DNA from 2 places in the Mycolicibacterium boenickei genome. Region 1 is predicted to be linked to the other one. Evidence: riboswitches for the same ligand, from Rfam matches in the RefSeq annotation. Region 1 holds a riboswitch; the other holds the start of a gene.
The links. A riboswitch is a leader RNA that binds a small molecule or an ion and turns the genes downstream of it on or off. The one in region 1 is predicted to bind glycine.
Positions count from the first base shown of each region.

Region 1 (12,188 bases):
GCGCGTCGACGTCACCGCCTTGCGGCAACCGAAACCACGCCAATACGCTCAGCCCGTCAAGTGAGCTTCAAATGAGCAAAGCAACCAACTCCACGAACTAAGGAGCGCCGTGAGCGAGATCCCTGCCGACCTGTACTACACCTCGGAACACGAGTGGGTATTGCGTACCGGTGATGACACGGTGCGCGTCGGCATCACCGATTACGCGCAGTCCGCACTCGGCGATGTGGTGTTCGTCCAACTGCCCGACGTCGGGGCCCAGCTGGCCGCCGGTGACGCGTTCGGCGAGGTCGAGTCCACCAAGTCGGTGTCGGACCTGTACGCCCCGGTGGCGGCGAAAGTCGTTGCGGTCAATGGTGATCTGGACGGCAGCCCGCAGCTGGTCAACTCCGACCCCTACGGCGAAGGCTGGCTGGTCGATCTGCGGCTCGAGGAGGGCACGCTGGAGGACGCCCTGGCCGGTTTGCTCGACGCGGACGGCTACCGCGCCGCCGTGACCGAGTAAGGAATTGTTAGGGTTTCGAGGGCCGGTCGCCAAGACCGGTTGGGCCGTACCCGGCGCGCAGATATCTTCCCCATCGGATCCGGCGGTGGTGGACCCAATGATGCCTGATGCGCGGTACGGTCGACGTGAGACCGACGATGGGCTGGGGCCACGCCGGGCAACGCCACAGCAGCCAGTGAGGAGCAGCGGGTGACGGACAAGGACAGCAATTTGGGGGCCGACCAGTCGGAAGACGTGACGGTGGAGACCACATCGGTTTTCCGTGCGGATTTTCTGAACGAACTGGATGCGCCCGCAACGGCCGGTACCGAAGGCGCCGTTTCCGGTGTCGAGGGCCTGCCCGCGGGCTCGGCATTGCTCGTCGTCAAGCGCGGACCGAATGCGGGATCGCGTTTTCTGCTCGATCAGCCGACGACCTCGGCGGGGCGCCACCCGGACAGCGACATTTTCCTCGATGATGTGACGGTGAGCCGTCGCCATGCCGAGTTCCGGTTGGAGAGCGGAGAGTTCCAGGTTGTCGACGTCGGCAGCCTCAACGGAACGTACGTGAATCGCGAGCCGGTCGATTCGGCCGTCCTCGCGAACGGCGACGAAGTGCAGATCGGGAAGTTCCGCCTGGTGTTCCTCACGGGCCCCCGGTCTGACGACGACAGCGGCCAGACCAGCTAGCCGATGACTGCCCCCGACAGACCTGCACTGGCCGGGATGTCGATCGGTGCAGTGCTCGACCTGCTCCGGGGCGACTTTCCGGACGTAAGCATCTCGAAGATCCGGTTCCTCGAGGCCGAGGGGCTGGTGACGCCGCAGCGGACCGCATCGGGGTACCGGCGGTTCACGGCGTACGACTGTGCGCGGCTGCGGTTCATCCTGACCGCACAGCGGGACCAGTACCTGCCGCTGAAGGTGATCAAGGCGCAGCTGGACGCGCAGCCCGACGGGGAGTTGCCGCAGGCGGGCTCCACGTACGGGGTGCCGCGTCTCGTGCCGGTGTCAGAGGGCGGGGACGGCGCTGCCGCCGGCGTTTCGGCGGTGGCGCCGACCCAGGTCCGGCTGTCCCGTGAAGACCTGTTGGCCCGGTCGGGTATCGACGACGAGACGCTGGGGGCGCTGGTGCGCAACGGCATCATCACCGCCGGGCCCGCCGGGTTTTTCGATGAACATTCCGTGGTGATCGCCCAGTGCGCGCGGGCCCTGGGTGACTACGGTGTCGAGCCGAGGCACCTCCGGGCGTTCCGCTCCGCGGCCGACCGGCAATCAGATCTGATCGCCCAGATCGCAGGCCCGGTGGGCAAGGCGGGCAAGGCCGGAGCCCGCGACCGCGCCGACGATCTGGCCCGTGAAGTGGCCGCTTTGGCGATCACGCTGCACACGTCTCTCATCAAGTCCGCCGTACGCGACGTTCTGGATCGCTGAGGACTAGACTCGTTTTGACGGCCAGTTCGTCTAGCGGACGGTGCGACGGACGAAGATTCGACGAGATGGCACGGCGGTGCGGAGGGCAGGCACAGATGGCTGAGGTTCGCGTGGTCGGCATTCGGGTGGAACAACCGCAGAACCAACCCGTGTTGCTTTTGCGGGAATCCAACGGTGACCGTTACCTGCCGATCTGGATCGGGCAGTCGGAGGCCGCCGCGATCGCACTGGAACAGCAGGGTGTCGAACCCACCCGGCCCCTCACTCACGACCTGATCCGAGATGTCATTGCCGCCCTTGGCCATTCGCTCAAGGAGGTCCGGATCGTCGACCTGCAGGAAGGCACGTTCTACGCCGACCTGATCTTCGACCGCGACATCAAGGTCTCGGCCAGGCCGTCGGACTCGGTGGCCATCGCGCTGCGCGTCGGTGTCCCGATCTATGTGGAGGAAGCGGTGCTGGCCGAGGCCGGTCTGCTCATCCCCGACGAGAACGACGAAGAGGCCGCGGGCACCGTCCGTGAGGACGAAGTGGAGAAGTTCAAGGAGTTCCTGGACAGCGTGTCGCCGGACGACTTCAAGGCGACATGATCGTCGCGCGCGCCGCTGCTCAGTCGCAGATCACGGGTACGTCTCAAGTGGGTATACCGGTGTCGACACGCGGCGCGGGAGACAATCGGGCGCGATTTCGGGCGCCATACTTTCTTCGCAGCGGGCAATCAGGGCCCGGCGGGGAGCGTATGCTCGACACATTCGAGCTCGCAGCAAACCGTCGCGGCAGAGAACGCCGCACTGCAGGACATAGCAGTACGGTGCGGGCGAGTTCGATCGGCGAGAGGATTCACAGTGGGTGACACGCCACGGCAGGAAGAGCTGGATCTGACCACGCGGAGCGGTGCGGAGCCGCCCGTCAGGCCGACTGGCGAACCCGTCCAGGGTGGCCTGTTCCCTGACGATTCGGTGCCCGATGAACTGGTCGGTTACCGCGGTCCCAGCGCATGCCAGATCGCCGGTATCACCTACCGGCAGCTCGATTACTGGGCCCGCACCTCCCTGGTGGTTCCCTCCATCCGGGGCGCGGCCGGATCGGGCAGCCAGCGCCTCTACTCGTTCAAGGACGTCCTGGTCCTCAAGATCGTCAAGCGCCTGCTGGACACCGGCATCTCGCTGCACAACATCCGCGTCGCGGTCGACCACCTGCGTCAGCGCGGCGTGCAGGATCTGGCCAACATCACCCTGTTCTCGGACGGCACCACGGTCTACGAATGCACCTCGGCCGAGGAGGTCGTCGACCTGCTGCAGGGCGGTCAGGGCGTTTTCGGCATCGCGGTATCCGGCGCCATGCGCGAGCTGACCGGCACCATCGCCGACTTCCCGGGCGAGCGGGCCGACGGCGGCGAGTCCATCGCATCACCCGAGGATGAGCTGGCGTCGCGGCGCAAAAGCCGCGACCGCAAGATCGGCTGATTCCCCTTCCCGAACGGACACGTAGGTACCCCGCATCCGGCGATGTGGGGTACTTGGCTGTGTGTCCCCGGGAATGCGGGGTTGCCGGTAGAAGCCCGGTAGAATGAGCGGCGCATCGCCCTCGTGCGGGAGAGTTTCGTGACAGCCAGCCACGGACGCCGAAGGAGCAATACCTCTCCGTCAACCTCTCAGGCACCCAGGACCGCGCCAGGCCCCGATGCCTCTGGAAAGTGGTACCCGCTGGGTACCCGCCCATGGGGAAAAGTCCTGTTCCGGGGCTGAATCTCTCAGGCGCCCGGACCGGGTCGACGACAGAGGGAGAGGGACTGCTACGACGTCTGAGCACGTCTGCGCCTCAGGAGAGTGTCGTGTCCGACCAGCATCAATCGCGTTTCGCCGATCGTCATATCGGCCCGGACGCCGCCGCCGTGGCCACCATGCTCGAGGTGATCGGCGTGGCATCACTCGACGAACTCGCGGCCAAGGCACTGCCGGCAGGCATTCTCGACGCGCTGGGCGCCGACGGGATCGCTCCGGGTCTCGCCGGCCTGCCCGCCCCGGCCACCGAGGAGGAGTCGCTGGCCGAGCTGCGTGCGCTGGCCGACTCCAACACGACCGCGGTCTCGATGATCGGTCAGGGCTACTTCGACACGTTCACCCCCGCCGTGCTGCGGCGCAACATTCTTGAGAACCCCGCCTGGTACACGGCATACACGCCGTACCAGCCCGAGATCAGCCAGGGCCGCCTCGAGGCGCTGCTGAACTTCCAGACCATGGTGTCGGATCTGACCGGACTCGAGGTGGCCAACGCCTCGATGCTCGACGAGGGCACCGCGGCGGCCGAGGCCATGACGCTGATGCACCGCGCGACCAAGTCCAAGACCAACCGGCTGCTGGTCGACACCGATGTGTACGCCCAGACTGCCGCGGTGCTGGCGACCCGCGCGGAGCCGCTCGGCATCGAGATCGTCACCGCTGATCTGCGGGACGGGCTGCCGGACGGTGAGTTCTTCGGTGTCATCGTGCAGCTGCCCGGTGCGAGCGGTCGTGTCGATGATTGGGCGGGCCTGATCAGCGCAGCCCACGAGCGTGGTGCGCTCGTCGCCGTCGGTGCCGATCTGCTGGCGCTGACCGTGATCACCCCGCCGGGGGAGATCGGGGCCGACGTGGCCTTCGGGACCAGCCAACGATTCGGCGTACCAATGGGATTCGGCGGCCCGCACGCCGGCTATCTCGCCGTGCACGCCAAGCACGCCCGGCAGCTGCCGGGCCGGTTGGTCGGTGTCTCCGTCGATGCCGATGGTGCCCCGGCGTATCGCCTGGCACTGCAGACCCGCGAGCAGCACATCCGCCGGGACAAGGCGACCAGCAACATCTGCACCGCGCAGGTGTTGCTGGCGGTGATGGCCGCGATGTATGCCAGCTACCACGGCGCACAGGGACTGACCGCGATCGCGCGGCGCGTGCACGGCCATGCCGCGGCCATCGCGGGTGCACTCGGCGATGCGCTGGTGCACGACAAGTACTTCGACACCGTGCTGGCCCGGGTTCCCGGCCGGGCCGACGACGTGATCGCCGCCGCCAAGGCCAACGGGATCAACCTGTGGCGCGTCGACGCCGATCACGTGTCGGTGTCCTGCGACGAGGCCACCACCGACGCGCATGTGGCCGCGGTCCTGGCCGCGTTCGGGGTTTCCGCGGCCGCGCACGCCGACGTCGATCAGATCGAGACGCGCTCCTCGGAATTCCTGACGCACCCGGCGTTCAACTCCTACCGCACCGAGACCGAGATGATGCGCTACCTGCGGGCGCTGGCGGACAAGGACATCGCCTTGGACCGCAGCATGATTCCGCTGGGCTCGTGCACGATGAAGCTCAACGCGGCCGCCGAGATGGAGCCGATCACCTGGCCCGAGTTCGGCCGTCAGCACCCGTTCGCGCCGGCCTCCGACAACCCGGGGCTGCGCAAGCTGATCGCCGATCTGCAGGACTGGCTCACCGGAATCACCGGCTACGATCAGATCTCGTTGCAGCCCAACGCCGGTTCGCAAGGTGAGTACGCCGGGCTGCTGGCGATCAAGGCCTACCACGTGTCGCGCGGTGACACCGACCGCGACCTCTGCCTGATCCCGTCGAGCGCCCATGGCACCAACGCGGCCTCGGCGGCGCTGGCAGGCATGCGGGTCGTGGTGGTGGCCTGCCGCGAGAACGGTGACGTCGACCTCGACGACCTGCGCGCAAAGATCGCCGAGCACGCGGATCGCATTGCCGCGCTGATGATCACCTATCCGTCGACGCATGGCGTGTACGAGCATGACGTCGCCGACATCTGCGCGGCGGTGCACGATGTGGGCGGACAGGTCTACGTGGACGGCGCGAACCTCAACGCGCTGGTCGGGCTGGCCCGGCCGGGCCGGTTCGGCGGTGACGTCAGCCACCTGAACCTGCACAAGACGTTCTGCATCCCGCACGGCGGCGGCGGCCCCGGTGTGGGGCCGGTCGCGGTGCGCGCGCACCTGGCGCCGTTCCTGCCGGGCCATCCGCTGGCCGACGAACTTCCCGACGAGCACACGGTCTCGGCCGCGCCGTACGGGTCGGCGTCGATCCTGCCGATCACCTGGGCCTACATCCGGATGATGGGTGCCGAGGGCCTGCGTGCGGCGACTCTGACCGCGATCGCATCAGCCAACTACGTGGCCCGCCGGCTCGACGAGTACTACCCGGTGCTCTACACCGGCGAGAACGGCATGGTCGCCCACGAGTGCATCCTCGACCTGCGCGGGATCACCAAGGACACCGGCGTGACCGTGGACGACGTGGCGAAGCGACTGGCGGACTACGGTTTTCACGCACCGACCATGAGCTTCCCGGTGGCAGGCACGTTGATGGTCGAGCCGACCGAGAGCGAGAGCCTGGCCGAGGTCGACGCGTTCTGCGACGCGATGATCGCGATCCGCGCCGAGATCGACAAGGTCGGAGCCGGTGTCTGGCCTGTCGAGGACAACCCCTTGCGCCACGCGCCCCACACGGCCGAGTGCCTCCTGGTCGCCGACTGGGATCACCCGTACACCCGTGAAGAGGCCGCCTACCCGCTGGGCAAGGGATACCGGCCCAAGGTCTGGCCGCCAGTGCGTCGCATCGACGGTGCATACGGCGACCGGAATCTGGTGTGCTCCTGCCCGCCGGTCGAGGCGTTCGCGTAACGCGCCGAACGGCCGCGGCGGTTCACCTGGTGCGTCCGCCGTTTCTACCCCAGGGCTGTGCTCGCTCGGTGCGAGCGACCCTGGGGTAGAAAAGCGGCGCGTCAGGGCGCCACGGCGTAGCGCTGAGGCGTGTCAGCCCAGCATGGTGTTGACGGCGGTGGTCAGTTCGGGCGAGGTCGAGCTCGAGACATGCTGGTACGTGCCGCTACTCGCTTGGGCGACGCCTTCCCAGGTGCTGCGGTCCGAGCCGCTGCCGAAATCGATCACGTTGACCGCGATCGGCCGGGCGGGATCGAATGCGCCGCGGATGAACTCCTGCAGCCCGGCCCCGTCGAGGCTCTGATCGGTGTGTGGGCCGGTCGTGATGACCAGGATCGAATTGGTCTGGCCTTCACGATATTTCGACAACGCCTCGTTGTAGAGCATCCGCAGCGTGGTGAACGACACCGCACCGCCTCCCGAAGCGGTCTGTTCGTCCAACGTCGAGGTCAGTGCATCGGAACGACGCTGACCGGTCACCGGCTCGGCCAACGGCCCGGTCGAGACCTCTGAGCGGCCCTCGGTGCCGTCGAAGGTCCACAGACCGACCGCGGCAGTGTCCGGCAGCGCCTTGAGCCGGCTGTTGAGCGCGGCCACCACGTTGGCCAATCGGGACTTGCCGCCTTCCTCGGTCGGCATCGACTGGTCGAGCATGATGGTCACCGCGGGGCTGCCCGTCGGTGCGGACGTGGCGTTCGCCAGCGTCACGCGCATGGCGTTGTCGCCCACCGACAACGGCGCGGCCAGTTGGCTGAAGTTGGTGACATCGCTGGACGGCGGTGTCGTCCCCTCGGCCCGGAACCCGGCTTTGGCGAGCTCGGCGAGCTGTTCGGGCTTGCGCAGATAGCGGGCGAATTCGCTGGCCGCGGTGACCTGTTCCTTCTCCAGCCAGTCGCCGGCCAGCAGGACCGTCGGGTAATCGGCCATCGCGGTCGGACCGGGCGGCACCCAGCCGGCCAGGGACGACTTGGCGTCGTCCAGCGAGGTACCCCGCTGGAAGATCTGCTGTTCGGTGGTGGCCACCGCATGCACCGGCGCGGTGGCCGGATCGGAGGCGTTCAGCAGCGCATCGAGAGCGGTTCCCAGCTCGGCGTCATCGAGCTTGGGCTGCCCACGCAACAGGCTGTTGGCAGCGCTCATGCCTGAAGTCGCCGGCGCGCCGGACGGGGCGGAGGCCGAGGCGACGGCCTCGGCGGCCAGCGAGGCCGCATCGCCGTTGCTGTGGGTCGGCAGGGCGAGTTTGAGGGTGCCCCAACCAGGTAGCTTGAGCGCGTTCATCGCGGCCGGGCTGCTCTGCAATTGCGGCAGGGTGGCCCAGGTCTGTTGTGCCAGCACGTCTTTGAGTTGCGGACGGACCGCGAGCAGAACCGGTGTGGTGACCAGGGAACGGCTGTCGCTGACGGTCTTGGCGCCCGCGGTCGCCTCCAGCCGGGCCTCGGCGATGCCGCTGGCCGGAATCCACAGTGCCGGGCGGTCGCCGAGCTCGCTCGGCCAGGCGTTGGCGAAACCGCCCACCACCCGGTCGGATTCGGCGGACTGCACCCGTACCTTCACGCAGCGGTCACCCACCGGGCTGACCGACTCGTTGTATTTGTTGGCCAGTCCCTCGATGTGCGTAGAGATGGTCGGGTCGGCGATCACCGCGACCCCGAGCTCGCCGTCCACGCAGCGCGCGGCCGCGGCGTCGCTGCGGCCGGCGAGGACGTCACCGAAGAACTTCCACAGGATCATCGCGCCGACCACGGCCACCACGGTGACCAGGGCGACGATCACGCCGACACTGACCCCGCGGCGCCCGGACTCGACGGCGCGATGGCTGCCGGTCCACTCACCGCCGTCCCAGTCGCCGCGCTGTCGGCTCGTCGGGGTGGACGGCGGTGGCGGCTCGGAAACCGCACCGAACTGCGCGGTCGGCTGATCGTCGGCGTAATCGTCGGCGCCGTACTCGTCGGAGTACTGGGTGTCGTACTCCGGCTCGTAGCCATCGGCGTCGTCGGCATACTTGCCGCGGTAACCGTCGATGTACTCGTCGTCGTAACCGTCGTCCTCGACGTAGTCCGCTTCGTCGTAGTCGGCGTACTCGGAATCGCGATAGTCCGACTCGTAGTCGTCGTCGCCGTCGGCGTACTGGGGCGCACGGTAATCAGGCTCGGCCCGGTAGCCCCGGTCGTCCCGATAGTCGGGCTCGGGTCGGTACCCGGGCGCGTCCCGGTACCCGCGATCGGCCTGATGCCCGGGCGCGTCGAAATCGTCGCCGGCGCGCCGTGACTGCTCGCGGCGGGGAGGCTCGTAGTCGTCGGAATACCCGGACTCGCCGACGTGCGGCTCGTCCGGGGCATCCTCAGGGTCGGGAATGCTGTGCCTGCCCATTCCTAACCCCTGTATGTCTCGCGCCGACTAGTCATCCGGACCCGCCGAAGTCTAATCACTTCCCGGCGATGCTCGCTTTGAACTCGCGGCGGCGTCGGTGCAGGATCGGCTCGGTGTAGCCGTTGGGCTGCGCCGCCCCGGACAGGATCAACTCCTGCGCCGCGCCGAACGCGATGCTGTCATCCGGGTTGGGGGCCATCGCCAGGTAGTCGGGATCCCCGGCGTTCTGCTCGTCGACGACCGCGGCCATCCGGCGCAGGCTGGCCTTGACGTCCTCCTCGGTGATGATGCCGTGGCGCAGCCAGTTCGCCAGCAGCTGGCTCGAGATCCGCAGGGTGGCGCGGTCTTCCATCAGCGCCACATTGTGGATGTCGGGCACCTTCGAGCAGCCGACGCCGGCGTCGATCCAGCGGACCACGTAGCCCAGGATCGACTGGCAGTTGTTGTCCACCTCTTCGTGGATCTCCTCGGGCGACCACGTCAGTGAGGAGTCCGCCAGCGGGATGGTCAGCAGCTCTTCGATGGTGCTGCGCTTCTTGCCGGCCAGTTCCTTCTGCACCGCCTCGACGTCCACCTGGTGGTAGTGCATCGCGTGCAGGGTGGCAGCGGTCGGCGACGGCACCCACGCGGTGGTGGCGCCGGCCTTCGGCTGGCCGATCTTCTGCTCGACCATGTCGGCCATCAGATCGGTCATGGCCCACATGCCCTTGCCGATCTGCGCCTTGCCTGCCAGACCGGTGGCCAGGCCGACGTCGACGTTGTTGTCCTCGTAGGCCTTGATCCAGGGCTGGCTCTTCATGGCGCCCTTGCGGATCATCGGGCCGGCCTCCATCGAGGTGTGGATCTCGTCGCCCGTGCGATCCAGGAAGCCGGTGTTGATGAACACCACGCGGTCGGCCGCGGCCTTGATGCAGGCCTTCAGGTTGACCGTGGTGCGGCGCTCCTCGTCCATGATGCCGACCTTGAGGGTCCCGCCCGGCAGGCCGAGCACGTCCTCGACGCGGCCGAACAGTTCGCAGGCGAAGGCCACCTCGTCGGGGCCGTGCATCTTGGGCTTGACGATGTACACCGACCCGGTGCGGCTGTTGGTCAGCTCACCGTTCTCGTCGGTCGACTTCAGCCCGTGCATGGCGATCAGGCCGGTGAACAGCGCGTCCTGGATGCCCTCGGGGATCTCGTTACCTTCGGCGTCGACGATCGCGTCGTTGGTCATCAGGTGCCCGACGTTGCGCACGAACAGCAGGCTGCGGCCGGGCAGGGTCAGCTCACCCTCGCCGTCCGGGGTGGTGAAGGTGCGGTCGGGGTTGAGCACGCGGGTGAAGGTCTTGCCGCCCTTGCTGACCTCTTCGGCCAGATCGCCCTTGTTCAGGCCCAGCCAGTTGCGGTAGCCGAGCACCTTGTCGTCGGCGTCGACGGCGGCCACGGAGTCCTCGAAGTCCATGATCGTGGTGATCGCGGACTCCAGCACGACATCCTTGATGCCCGCGGCGTCGGTGGAGCCGATCGGGGAGTCGGGGTCGACGAGGATCTCGATGTGCAGGCCGTGGTTCTTGAGCAGGACCGACCACTGCGGCTGGCCCAGCTCACCGGTGTAGCCGACGAACTGCTCGGGCGTGGCCAGGCCACTCGACAGGTCATCGCCGTAGGTGACCAGCAGCTGGCCGTCGTCGATCTTGAGACCCTTGGCCTCGGCCCAGGTGCCCGCGGCCAGCGGCACGGCCTCGTCCAGGAAGTTGCGGGCGTAGGCGATGACCTTGTCGCCGCGCACCTGGTTGTAACCCTTGCCCTTCTCGGCGCCGTCCTCTTCGCTGATCACGTCCGTGCCATACAGCGCGTCGTACAGCGAACCCCAGCGCGCGTTGGCGGCGTTGAGCGCGAAGCGGGCGTTGAGGATCGGCACCACGAGCTGCGGACCGGCCGTCGAGGTGATCTCGTCGTCCACGCCGGAGGTGGTGATGGTGAAGTCGGCGGGCTCGGGCAGCAGGTAGCCGATATCGGTGAGGAACTGCTTGTAGGCCTCGGGATCGACGGGCTCCAGCACGTGCGAGCGGTGCCACTTGTCGATCTGCGCCTGCAGATCGTCGCGACGGGCCAGGAGTTCCTGGTTCTTCGGGGTGAGGTCAGCGACGACCTTGTCCACGCCGGACCAGAAGCTGTCCGGGTCGACGCCGGTGCCCGGCAGTGCCTCTTTCGTGATGAAGTCGTGCAGCACCTGCGCGACACGCAGGTTTCCGACAGTCACGCGATTGGTCATGCGCGTTTCCTCCCTCGGCTCCAGGCACCGTGCGATGCCTGCCGTTTATCCAGCTTACCCATTGGTAACGTCGGCCTTTCAGCCGTCCAGCCTGCTGAGCAACAGCTCACACCGGTTTGCCAGAGTGACCCGCAACGGAGCCGCCCGCTCGGCGATGCGCTGTTGGGCCCTGACGTATTCGGCACGCCCGGCCGGTGTTTCGATGGCGATCGGCTCGAAACCATACTGCGTCAAGTCGTATGGGCTGGCACACATATCGACCGCCCGCGCGTCGGCCGCCAGATCGAGCGCGTCCATCACCAACTCCGACGGCACCAGCGGCCCGAGTTTGTAGGCCCACTTGTAGGTGTCCATGGCGGCATGGATGCAACCGGGCTGCTCGGTGTCGATCTGCTGCTCCCGGCTCAGTTGCCGGTCGTTGCGGGGCACGGCGTCGTCGGTGAAGAAGCGGAAGGCGTCGAAGTGGGTGCACCGCAACGGCATCGACTCGACGACGGCGTCGGTTCCGGTGGCGCCGAGGCGCAGTGGAACCTGGTCGTGGCGTAGCTGGGGAGCCCGGTAGACCATGGCCCATTCATGGAGTCCGAAGCAGTTCATCCGGGGTGTTCGCATCGCGGTCGCACGCATCAGCCGCGCGACGAATCGGACCGTCTCGGCGCGTGAGCGCAGGTAGTCGTCACCGACCGCGACACCGTGCGGGTGGGGTCCGTAGCCGGTGCGTCGCAGGTACTCGTCGGCGCCCTCGCCGGTGAGCACCACCCCGTACCCGGGATGCCATCGACGTAGCTGTCGGGGCCGGAGGCTGTAGTAGGTGAACAGGAAATCCCACACCGGATGGGGCTCACCGGCGTGTTGGCGGCGCAGGTGCGGTGTGAGGAAGTCGTCGGCGCGTCGCCGGTGTGATTCCGCCCGGGCCGCCCAGTCCGGGGCCGCCAAGA
Region 1 covers NZ_AP022579.1:4,241,322-4,253,509, forward strand. Annotated here, with positions in the region: gene G6N57_RS20095 (DUF881 domain-containing protein) at 1-64, shown strand, start outside; gene gcvH (glycine cleavage system protein GcvH) at 110-505, shown strand; gene garA (glycogen accumulation regulator GarA) at 695-1,174, shown strand; gene ftsR (transcriptional regulator FtsR) at 1,178-1,918, shown strand; gene G6N57_RS20115 (bifunctional nuclease family protein) at 2,014-2,508, shown strand; gene G6N57_RS20120 (MerR family transcriptional regulator) at 2,764-3,384, shown strand; glycine riboswitch at 3,501-3,599, shown strand; gene gcvP (aminomethyl-transferring glycine dehydrogenase) at 3,753-6,587, shown strand; gene G6N57_RS20130 (substrate-binding domain-containing protein) at 6,720-8,996, opposite strand; gene G6N57_RS20135 (malate synthase G) at 9,052-11,250, opposite strand; gene G6N57_RS20140 (3-methyladenine DNA glycosylase) at 11,329-12,188, opposite strand, start outside.

Region 2 (12,188 bases), 2.3 Mb from region 1:
TCGAAGCCCGGCCGGATGCGCCGGAAGATGCGCGGCACCGTTTCGAGGTTGTGCGCGAGCACTTCCGGCGCCGCGTCGAACACTTCGTCGAGCTGTTCTGGCGTACCGGTGAAATCCGGGATCAGCAGTTCGACGCCGGTGTCCGGGCAAGCCGTATGGATCTGGCGCACGGTCTCGGCGTACAGCCAGGCACCGCCGTCGGCGAGGTCGTCACGCGCCACCCCGGTGACGGTCGCGTAGCGCAGCTGCATCTGTGCCACCGACTCGGCCACCCGCCGCGGTTCATCGCGGTCCAACGGGTCGGGACGACCGGTGGCGATCTGGCAGAAATCGCAGCGCCGGGTGCACTGGTCCCCACCGATCAGGAAGGTGGCCTCCCGGGATTCCCAGCATTCGAAGATGTTGGGGCAGCCCGCTTCCTGGCACACCGTGTGCAGGTCGTTGCGCTCCACGAGCGCCCTGACCTCCCGGTACTCGGGCCCGGTTCGCAGTTGGGTCTTCATCCAGGCCGGTTTGCGCTCCACGGGGGTCTGCGCGTTGCGGACCTCCAGGCGCAGGAGCCGGCGGCCTTCCGGGGTGACGGTCATATCCCTCAGCATTCGACGACGTTGACGGAGACGTTGACCGCCAGCCCGCCCGTGGATGTCTCTTTGTACTTGGCGCTCATGTCCATCCCCGTGGCGCGCATGGTCTCGATGACCTGGTCCAGGCTCACCCGGTGCGTGCCGTCACCGCGCAGCGCCATGCGGGCCGCGTTGATCGCCTTGCCCGCCGAGATGGCGTTGCGTTCGATGCACGGGATCTGCACCAGGCCGCCGATCGGATCGCAGGTGAGGCCGAGGCTGTGCTCCATGGCGATCTCGGCAGCGTTCTCCACCTGTTGCGGTGTACCACCCAGGATCTCGGCCAGGCCTCCGGCGGCCATCGACGCCGCCGAGCCGACCTCACCCTGGCAGCCCACCTCCGCACCCGAGATGGAAGCCCGCTCCTTGTAGAGCGAACCGATGGCGCCTGCGGTCAGCAGGAAGCGGATGGTGGTGTCGTCCGGGTCGGCGATGCCGGCCGGGGTGTAGCGCAACGCGTAGTGCAGGACAGCCGGGATGATCCCGGCCGCGCCGTTGGTCGGCGCGGTCACGATCCGGCCGCCCGACGCGTTCTCCTCGTTTACCGCGAGCGCCACCAGGTTCACCCAGTCCTCGGCGAAGGCCGGATCACGCTGCGGGTCTTCGGCATCGAGCCGCACGAACCAGTCCCTGGCCCGACGGCGGACCTGCAGGTTGCCGGGCAGGTAGCCGTCGCGCGACATCCCGTTGGCCTGGCAGGCGACCATGACGTCGCGGATGTGCAGCAGGCGTTCCCGAACCTCGGCTTCGCTTCGGTTCACGCACTCCTGCCGCATCATCGCCTGGCTGACCGACAGCCCGTCCCGCTCGGTCAGCGCTAGGAGCTCGGCGGCGGAGCGGAACGAGCCGTCGACGCAGCCTTCCGCCCCGTCGGCTGAAGCGGGCGAGGTTTCGGTGACGACGAAGCCTCCACCGACCGAGAAGTACGTCTCGCGGTAGACGACATCACCGCAGGCCGAAAACGCCGTCAGCGTCATGGCGTTCGGGTGCTGGTCGAGCCGGCGACTCGGTTGCAGATTCATGTCGGATTCGGTCAGCGCGATGACGGTCCGCCCGGCCAACAGGATTTTCCCGTCGGCACGGATGGTCGCCAGCCGCCGCTCCATCTCGTCGGTCTCGATCGTCTCGGGCCGGTAGCCTTCGAGACCCAGCAGGATGGCCGGCATCGTGCCGTGCCCGGCCCCGGTCGCCGCCAGCGAGCCGAACAGATCCACCCGGACCTCGCCGACGTGATCGACCATGTCACGACCGAGGAGTTCGTCGACGAACATTCCGGCCGCCCGCATCGGGCCGACGGTGTGTGAGCTCGACGGGCCGATGCCCACCGAGAACAGGTCGAACACGCTGACCGCCATGGCTACAGCTCCGGATACAGCGGGAACTGTTCGGCCAGCGTACGCACCTGCGCCGCAAGCTCTTCGGTGTCCGCCTCCCGATCCGCGATCAGCGCGGCGGCGATGACGTCGGCGACGCGCGCGAACTCCGCGTCGCCGAACCCGCGGGCGGCCAGCGCCGGGGTGCCGATCCGGAGCCCGGAGGTGACCATCGGCGGACGCGGGTCGAACGGAACCGCGTTGCGGTTGACCGTGATCCCGACGGCCTCGAGCCGGTCCTCGGCCTGCTGCCCGTCGATGGCGGCGTTGCGCAGATCGACCAGAACCAGGTGCACATCGGTGCCACCGGTCAGGACGGTGATCCCGGCGTCCTTGACGTCAGGCCGGCTCAGCCGTTCCGCAAGGATTCGCGCGCCGCGCAGGACGCGCTGCTGACGTTCGGCGAACTCCGGCTGCGCGGCCATCTTGAAACCGACTGCCTTGGCGGCGATCACATGCTCCAGCGGCCCGCCCTGCTGGCCGGGGAACACCGCCGAGTTGATCTTCTTCGCGATGTCGGCCTCGTTGGTGAGGATGACACCACCGCGGGGCCCGCCAAGGGTCTTGTGCGTGGTGGAGGTGACGACGTGGGCGTGCGGCACCGGCGACGGGTGCAGACCGGCCGCGACCAGTCCCGCGAAGTGCGCCATATCGACCATCAGGTAGGCACCGACCTCGTCGGCGATCTCACGGAAGCGGGCGAAGTCCAGCTGGCGCGGGTAGGCCGACCAACCGGCGATGATCAACTGCGGCTTGTGCTCTCGCGCCGCGTCGGCGACGGCGCCCATGTCGATGAGGTAGTCCTCTTTCGACACCCCGTAGGCGGCGACGTTGTAGAGCTTGCCGGAAAAGTTCAACCGCATGCCGTGGGTCAGGTGTCCGCCGCAGTCCAGGGACAGGCCGAGGATCGTGTCGCCCGGTTTGATCAGTGCGTGCATCACCGCCGCATTGGCCTGGGCACCCGAATGCGGTTGGACGTTGGCGAATTCGGCGCCGAACAACGACTTCACCCGGTCGATGGCCAGCCGTTCGACCACGTCGATGTGTTCGCAACCGCCGTAGTAGCGCCGGCCCGGATAGCCTTCGGCGTACTTGTTGGTCAGCACCGAGCCCTGGGCCTGCATGACCGCCAGCGGCGCGTGGTTCTCCGAGGCGATCATCTCCAGGCCCAGCCGCTGCCGGTGCAGTTCGTCGCCGATCGCCGAGAAGATCTCAGGGTCGAAGTCGGCGAGACGTTCGTCGAGGATGCTCATGTCTAGGCCTCGCTCTTCTCGGTGTATTCGGCAGCGGTCAGCAGGTTTCCGGCCGCGGTGGCCTGGACCTCGAACAGCCAGCCCTCGCCGTACGGGTCGGAGGTGACCAGGGCGGGATCGTCGACGGCCGCGGTGTTGACCGCCGTGACGGTCCCGCTGACCGGTGGATACAGCTCTGAGACGGTCTTGGTGGATTCCACCTCACCGCAGGTCTCGCCCGCGACGATGTCGGAGCCAACCTCGGGAAGGTCGAGGTACACCAGGTCACCGAGTGCCGCGGCCGCGACCGAGGTGATGCCGACGCGCACCGGGGTGTCCGGCAAGGCAGCGCCCGGTGCGATCAGCACCCATTCGTGTTCTTCGGTGTAGCTACGGTCATCGGGGATGGTCTGATTCGTCATGTCTGGGGTCCTTTCAGCTGCGGCGGTAGAACGGGGCCGGGGTGACTTCGAACTGTTCTTTGTTGCCGCGGATGTCGACCTGCAGCACGGTTCCTGGTTCGGCCAGGCTCGTGTCGAGGTAGGCCAGCGCGATCGGGTAACCAAGGGTCGGCGACAGCGCGCCCGACGTCACGGTTCCCACCTGGCTTCCGTCGGCGTTCTCGACGGCGTAGCCGGCTCGGGCCGCCCGGCGGGTGGCGCCCTTCAGCCCGACCAGGACGCGTGAGATCGGCTGCTCGGAAAGCCCTTGCAGCGCCTCACGTCCGACGAATTCCTTGCCCAGTCGGACAACCTTGCCCAGTCCGGCCGCATACGGGTTGAGCTCGCGGGTGAGTTCATGCCCGTAGAGCGCCATCCCGGCTTCCAGTCGCAGTGTGTCGCGGCAGGCCAGGCCGGCCGGCAACCCGCCGGCCTCGGTGGTGGCGGCCAGCAGGGTTCGCCACAGGGCGACGGCTTGCGCGTTCGGCACATAGAGTTCGAAGCCGTCCTCGCCGGTGTACCCGGTGCGGGCCAGCAGCACATCGATGCCGTCGACCTGAGCCTCGGTCACCGCGTAGTACTTGAGTTCGGTGACCGCTGCACGCTGGTCCTCGGGCACCAACGTGCGCACGATGGCTTCGGAAGCGGGGCCCTGAACGGCGATCAGCGCGGTGCTCGTGGACTGGTCGTCGACATTGGCATCGAACTGCGCTGCCCGACTGACCAATTCCCGGGCCACCACCGGTGCGTTCGCGGCGTTGGCGACCACCAGAAAGTGCTCGTCCGTGAGCCGGTACACCACCAGGTCGTCGATCACCCCGCCGTCGGCGTCGCACATCAGCGAGTACTTGGCCCGGCCGAGGCCGATCTTGGAGGCCTCGCCCACCAACGCGAAGTCCAGGGCGTCGGCGGCCTGCGGCCCGGTGATCGAGATTTCGCCCATGTGGGACAGGTCGAACAGCCCGGCGGTCTCCCGGACCGCCTTGTGCTCGGCCAGTTCACTGCCGTACTTCAGCGGCATTGCCCAGCCGGCGAAGTCGGTGAACGCGGCGCCCAGCCCCCGATGTTCGTCGAGCAGCGGCGATGCCGGGGTGTTGTTGTCGGTCATGCGAAAACCTCCTGAAGGCTGTCGGCGATGTCGGTCTGGAACGCCTCGGGTGCGGGGCACGAGCAGGCGAGATTGCGGTCCCCGTGTACGCCATCGATGCGGCGGACCGGGGGCCAGTATTTGTTGAGTCGCAGGGAGGCAACGGGATACGCCGCGTACTGCCGGCTGTAGGGCAGGGTCCATTCGGCGCCGGTGACCTGCTCTGCGGTGTGCGGAGCCTGCCGCAGTGGGCTCTGTTCGAGCTCCCACTCTCCCGAACCGACGCGGCTGATCTCGTCGTGGATGTTGATCATCGCCTCGATGAACCGGTCCAGCTCGGCCAGGTCCTCAGATTCGGTGGGCTCGACCATCAGCGTTCCACTGACCGGGAAGGACAGGGTCGGGGCGTGGAAACCGTAGTCGATCAACCGCTTTGCGACGTCCTCGGCGGTCACCCCGGTGCGCTTGGTGATCTCCCGGAGGTCGAGGATGCACTCGTGCGCGACCAGCCCGGTTTCCCCGGTGTACAGCACGGGATAGTGCCCGGCCAGTGACGTCGCCAGGTAGTTGGCGCCCAGCACTGCGGCCTTGGTGGCCGCGGTCAACCCGTCCGGGCCCATGAGTGCCAGGTAGGCCCAGGTGATCGGCAGAATGCCGGCCGATCCGTAGTTGGCCGCCGACACCGGCGCCGGGCCGTCCTGCAACGGGTCACCGGGGAGGAACGGTGCCAGGTGGGCGCGGACCGCGACGGGCCCGACGCCGGGACCGCCGCCGCCGTGGGGGATGCAGAACGTCTTGTGCAGGTTGAGGTGCGAGACGTCGCCGCCGAACTCACCGGGTTTGGCCAGCCCGACAAGGGCATTCAGGTTGGCGCCGTCGACGTAGACCTGCCCGCCGGCGCGGTGGACCAGCTCGCACACCGTGCGGACGTCGGTCTCGTACACGCCGTGGGTGGACGGGTAGGTGAGCATGATCGCGGCGACGTTGCCGTCGTGGTCGGCGAGCTTGGCCTCCAGGTCGTCGTGGTCGATGTTGCCGTTGGCGGCTGTCTTCACCACGACCACCCGCATTCCGGCCAGGACCGCCGAGGCTGCGTTGGTGCCGTGTGCCGACTGCGGGATGAGGCAGATGTCGCGGTGGTTCTCGCCACGTGACCGGTGGTAGGCGTTGATGGCCAGCAGTCCCGCGAGCTCACCCTGAGACCCGGCGTTGGGCTGCAACGAAACCCGGTCGTAGCCCGTGATCTCGGACAGCCAGGCTTCCAGATTGCCGACCAGCTCGCGGTAGCCGGCGGTCTGCTCGGCCGGGGCGTACGGGTGGATGCCGGCGAAACCGGGCCAGCTGATCGGTTCCATCTCGGCGGCGGCGTTGAGCTTCATGGTGCAGGACCCGAGCGGGATCATGGTGCGGTCGAGCGCCAGGTCCCGGTCGGAGAGTTCTCGCAGGAAACGCAGCATCGCCGTCTCGGACCGGTGTGTGTGAAACACCGGGTGCTGCAGGAACTCCGATGTGCGCAGCAGATCGGCGGGCAGCGCAGCCGGAGGGTCGGCCGCCGCCGGAACGGCGCCGAACACATCGAGCACCCGCGCCACGATCTCGTCGGTGGTGCACTCGTCGCAGGCGATGCCGACATGGTCGGCGTCGACCAGTCGCAGGTTGATGCCTGCGGCGTCGGCGGCCGCCACGATCTCGTGGGCGGTGCCTGGGGTACGCACCTGCACGGTGTCGAAGAACCGGTCGTGGACGACCTCGCGACCCGCCGCCCGCAGGCCGTCGGCCAGCGCGACGGCGTGCCGGTGCACACGAGTTGCGATGGCGCGCAATCCATCCGGTCCGTGGTAGACGGCGTACATGGCGGCGACGTTGGCCAGCAGTGCCTGCGCGGTACAGATGTTGCTGGTCGCCTTGTCCCGGCGGATGTGCTGCTCACGGGTCTGCAGGGCGAGCCGGTAGGCGGGCTTGCCGTCGACGTCGACCGAGACGCCGACCAGGCGCCCGGGCAGCATGCGCTCGAGCCCGGACCGCACCGCCATGTAGCCGGCGTGGGGCCCGCCGAAGAACAGCGGCACACCGAACCGCTGGGCCGAACCCACGGCGATGTCGGCGCCCTGCTCACCGGGGGCCGCGATCAGGGTCAGCGACAGCAGGTCGGCGGCGACCGTGGTGAGCATGCCGCGCTCGCGTGCCGCGGCGACGAGCGGGGCGAGGTCGCGGACCACACCGCTGGCGCCCGGAGACTGGAACACGATGCCGAACGCGTCGCCGTCCGGCAGCGCGTCGGTCAGATCGGCGACCACGACCTCGACCCCGACGGCCTCAGCCCGCCCACGCACCACCGCGAGGGTCTGCGGCAGGCAGTCGGCGTCCAGGATCACGCGGTTGGAGGGCACCGCCTTGTTGGCCCGTCGCATCAGCAGCACCGCTTCCATCACCGCTGTGGCCTCGTCGAGCAGCGAGGCGCCGGCCACCGGCAGTGCGGTGAGGTCCTCGATCAGCGTCTGGAAGGTGAGCAGCGCTTCGAGCCGGCCCTGCGAGATCTCCGGTTGGTACGGCGTGTAGGCGGTGTACCAGGCGGGCGATTCGAGCATGTTGCGGCGCAGGACGGCCGGTGTGATGGTGTCGGAGTACCCCAGGCCGATCATCTGGATCCGCGGTTGATTGCGGTCGGCCAGTTCGCGCAGCACCGCCAGCACCTCCTGCTCGGACCGGGCCGCGGGCAGTCGCAGGCCCTCAGGGCAGCGGATCTGCTGCGGCACCGCGCTGTCGATCAGCTCATCGGTGGTTGCGAACCCCAGAACGCCGAGCATGTGCCGCTCGCCCGCCTGGTCGGGGCCGATGTGTCTGTCGCGAAAAGAGTTGACGTCGTTGACTTTTGCGGTGCGCTCAGGCATGAGGTGACTCCGGTTTCGGGCACCGCGGTTACGCGATGCGTCGTGAAGTTTCACCTCCCCGCTCTGTCCTGAAACCTGAGAGCTTTAGCGCGTTGCGCCTGTCCCCTTCGGTAAGCGCGATACGTGCGATCGCGCTGTTCTCCAGAGTTGTCTCGACACTGCGGTATTGGGCCTGAGAGATTCCCGGGGAGGAGTTGCTCCTACGGCGCCTCCGAATCGGAGGTTCTCCCACAGCGCGTCAACGACGTATTGAGTTATGTGACGGATGCTACTCGACTACGGCGCTGTGGCCGCAACTTCTCCGTTGACGGGCAGATTTGACACCCGTCCAGCGACCATCAGCGACACGAGGTCGAATACCACGGTGGCCGCGGCCACGCTGGTGATCTCGGCATGGTCGTAGGCGGGTGCCACCTCGACGACATCGGCACCGACGATGTTGAGCCCGGACATCTTGCGCAGCATCTTCAGCAGTTCGCGCGAGGTCAGGCCACCGGACTCGGGGGTGCCGGTGCCCGGGGCGAACGCCGGGTCGAGCACGTCGATGTCAACTGACAGGTACACCGGCACGTCGTCGACCCGGCGCCGCACCACGTCGACGGCCGCGTCGGTGCCGATCACGTCGAGATCGCCGGCCCGGATGATCTTGAAGCCCATGCGGGCGTCGTCATCGAGGTCGATCTGGTCGTAGATCGGGCCGCGGATACCGACGTGGATCGAGTGGTCCTCGATGAGCAGACCCTCTTCGAAGGCCCGCCGGAAGATCGTGCCGTGGGTGACCGGGGCGTTGAAGTAGGTGTCCCAGGTGTCCAGGTGGGCGTCGAAGTGCACCAGGGCGACGGGCCCGTGCTTGGCATGCAGTGCCCGCAGGTTCGGCAACGCGATGGTGTGGTCGCCGCCGATGGACACGATCCTGCGATCGCCGCCGGCCAGGATGTCGGAGGCGTGATCCTGGATCTGCTGGCAGGCCTCGGCGATGTTGTACGGGGTGACGGCGACGTCGCCGGCGTCGACCACCTGCACGTGCTCCAACGGGGCAACGCCGAGTTCCACGTGATAGCCGGGGCGCAGTGTGCGGGCGGCCTGACGGACGGCCATCGGGCCGAAGCGGGCACCGGGCCGGTAGGACGTGCCGCCGTCGAACGGGACACCGAGGATTGCGATGTCGTAGTCGGACACCTCGTGGATGTCGGCGATCCGGGCGAACGTGCCCTTCCCGGCATAGCGCGGGACCTTGGTGGCGGGCAGTGCGCCGATGATGCCGTTATGCGTGCTCATCTGTGGTTTCCAGCCTTTCGACTCGCCAGGTGTTGAGAGTCAGCATCACTCCCGGCGCACACGTGTGGCGAGCAGATAATGCCCAAACACTGACGAGTGCCATTGAGCAATCGCACAACGGATCTGCCGTCGGCAAGAGGCGTCGAGTCCTGCCGGAATACCTCCGCCGCGAACGCGGTTACATCGACCATCAACGACAACTAAACTGGACGTACAGTTCAGATAGACAAAGAACAGGTGGTCAGAGACATGAGCGTTTGGTTCATCACCGGAGCTTCCCGCGGATTCGGATTGCAGATCGCCCGCGACGCCTTGGAGCGCGGCCATCAGGTGGTCGCCACCGCGCGCGACGCCGCCGCCGTCACCGCCGCCCTCGGCGAGAACGACAATGTGCTCGCCGTAGCCCTCGACGTAACCAACGAAGCGCAGGCACAACAGGCCGCGCAAGCCGCCGTGGAACGCTTCGGCCGCATCGACGTGCTGATCAACAACGCCGGGCGGGGACTGCTGGGAGCGGTCGAAGAAGCCACCGACGCCGAGGTGCGCGCCGTCTATGAGACCAATGTGTTCGGACTGCTGACCGTGACCCGCGCCGTGACCCCGGTGCTGCGGGCCCAGCGGTCGGGCACCATCGTCAACATCTCCTCGGTCGGCGGATTCGTCGGGTCGCCGGGGTGGGGTGTCTACGCGTCGACCAAGTTCGCCGTCGAGGCGCTCTCCGAGGCACTGCACGCCGAACTGCAGCCGCTGGGCGTGCACGTGATGGTCGTCGAGCCCGGTTACTTCCGTACCGATTTCCTCGACTCGTCGAGCCTGCAGACCCAGCGCAACATCATCGACGACTACGCCGACGGCCCCGCCGGCCAGATGCGCGTCGCCGCCGGCGAGCGCAACCACGACCAGCCCGGCGACCCGGTGAAGGCCGCGAAGGCCATCATCGACGTCGTCGAATCGGCAGAGCCGCCGCTGCGCCTGCTGTTGGGCAACGACACCATCGCGGCGGTCGAAGGCAAGATCGCCCACGTGCAGGCTGAGCTCGCGCAGTGGCGAAGCGTCTCGGAATCAACGGATTTCGACGATGTCGCCGCGAGCTGAGGCGGGAGTCGGCGGGGCGGGCGAGGATTTCGTCCGCCCCACCGGCGCGCGCAGCGACCGAATCCACCAGGCCATTCTTGACGCCACCGCGGAACTGCTCGACGAGGGCGGACTCCCGGCGGCCACCATGGACGCGATCGCCGCCCGATCGGGCGCCAGCAAGGCCACACTGTACAAACACTGGCCATCGCGGACCGCTGTCGCGGCCGAGGCGTTCGGAACGATGATGGCCGAGGCACTGCCGCTGCCCGATACCGGCAGCACCGCAGGCGATCTCACCGAACAGGTGGTACGCGTGTCGGCGTTCTACGCGAGTGCGCGCGGTGAAGTCTTCGCCCAGCTGCTCGCGGCGTGCGTCGAAGATCGGACGGGCGCAGCGTATTTCCGCGAGTACTTCCTGGGCGGCCGGCGCGCGGCGATCACCGAACTGTGGCAGCGCGGGGTGGATCGCGGCGACGCCGACGCGGACATCGCGATCGACGACGTCATCGACATCCTGTTCGGGCCGCTCATCTTCCGCCGCATGACGGGCCATTGTGCGCTCACCGACGAGAACGCACGGCGGCTGGCAGAAACAGCCATGCGGGGTCTCAAGCCACAAACTTCCCGGTGATTCGATCTACCGAGTTCTGCATGTGTACCTGCGACAACGAAGCCCGCGTTTTTCAGCCGGTCACGACAAGCGGCTACCGGATGAGCAGCGCTAGCGTTCCGCCGGGTGAACACAGCCACGTCGACCACGCCGCGGCGAGCAGGCGCCTGGGTCGCAGCCCATCTGGCGCAACGCCTGCTGCCGCTGGTCCCCACCCCGCGAAGTTTCAGTTCGGCGACACGACGGGTCACCCCACCTGAGATAGTCGACGTCCCCACCCGCCACGGCGTGGTCCGGTGCCTTGTCTATTCTCCCCACCCCGACGCCCCGCTCGCCGAGACCGGCGTAGACGGGCCGCCGGTCAACCTGCACCTGCACGGCGGAGCCTTCATCGTGCGCAACCCACGGCAAGAGGAATACATCGCCCACCACATCGCGGCGGAGGTCGGCGCAGTGGTCATCCTCGCCGACTACGCCACGGCGCCGCAGGTCCGGTATCCGACAGCCGAACAACAATGCTTCGACGTCGCGTCGTGGGTACACAGCCAAGCCGGCCGCCGCGGCTGGGACCAGGCCCGAATATCGGTGTCAGGCGCGAGTGCCGGGGCCAAGCTGGCCGTCAACGTGTGCCAACAGGCTTACCGTGCAGGCGATGTCAGGCTACGGGCGGCAGCATTGGCCTTCCCGGTGATCGACCTCAGCCGAGCCGACCGCACCTCTGACAAGGTGCGTCCACGGATCTCGCCTCGGATCCAACGACTGGCGATCGACGCCTACCTCGTGGACACCAGCCGTTCTCGAGAACCGCTGGCATCCCCGCTGTTCGATGACGACCTGGCAGCCGCGTTGCCGCCGACATTGATACTGACCGGCGAACTCGACACCCTCGGACCCGAGGGCGACCATCTGGCGGCACGACTGGCCGGCGCGGGTGTCCCGACCACTCACCATCGCCTGCCTGGCATCGACCACGGGTTCGCCAGGTCAGAGGCGGCCGCTGCCCACGACGCGATGAACCGTATTGCCGCCCATCTCGTCCGGCATCTGCGGTGAGCAGGGTCCGTTGGCCCATCGCGACAACCCACTGCCCACATGTTGGCGCATCCGCACGAGCGGACGACCCTGTCGCCTCCCTAGCTTGCTCGTATGCCTAGAACTCGATTCCGATTCAAGACCGCAGACCTCACCGATCGGGTCGTGGTGGTCACCGGCGCAGGCAGCGGTATCGGCCGCGAAGTAGCGCTGTTGTGTGCCCGGCGCCACGCCCTCCTGGCACTGTGCGACATCAACGAGGCCGCGCTCGACGGTACCGCCGAGATGGCGGAGAAGCTGGGCGCCGAGGTGCTGACCTGTCAGGTCGACGTGTCCGACGCCGACTCGATGAGCAGTTTCGCGCAGGCCACCTTCGAACATTTCGGACGGGTCGACCTGTTGGTCAACAACGCCGGAGTCGGTCTGGTCGGGGGCTTCTTGGAGACCGATGTCAAGGATTGGCAATGGCTGATCGGTATCAACCTCATGGGCGTGGTGCACGGTTGCGGCGCCTTCCTGCCGACAATGGCCGAATCGGGTCGCGG
Region 2 covers NZ_AP022579.1:1,957,840-1,970,027, reverse strand. Annotated here, with positions in the region: gene lipA (lipoyl synthase) at 1-587, opposite strand, end outside; gene G6N57_RS09150 (L-serine ammonia-lyase) at 593-1,978, opposite strand; gene glyA (serine hydroxymethyltransferase) at 1,981-3,249, opposite strand; gene gcvH (glycine cleavage system protein GcvH) at 3,252-3,650, opposite strand; gene gcvT (glycine cleavage system aminomethyltransferase GcvT) at 3,664-4,776, opposite strand; gene gcvP (aminomethyl-transferring glycine dehydrogenase) at 4,773-7,646, opposite strand; glycine riboswitch at 7,798-7,887, opposite strand; gene speB (agmatinase) at 7,923-8,924, opposite strand; gene G6N57_RS09120 (oxidoreductase) at 9,174-10,019, shown strand; gene G6N57_RS09115 (TetR/AcrR family transcriptional regulator) at 10,003-10,632, shown strand; gene G6N57_RS09110 (alpha/beta hydrolase) at 10,738-11,664, shown strand; gene G6N57_RS09105 (SDR family NAD(P)-dependent oxidoreductase) at 11,758-12,188, shown strand, end outside.
Region 2: linked by a shared signal. The riboswitch ahead of gcvP (aminomethyl-transferring glycine dehydrogenase) and the one ahead of gcvP (aminomethyl-transferring glycine dehydrogenase) in region 1 are both predicted to bind glycine.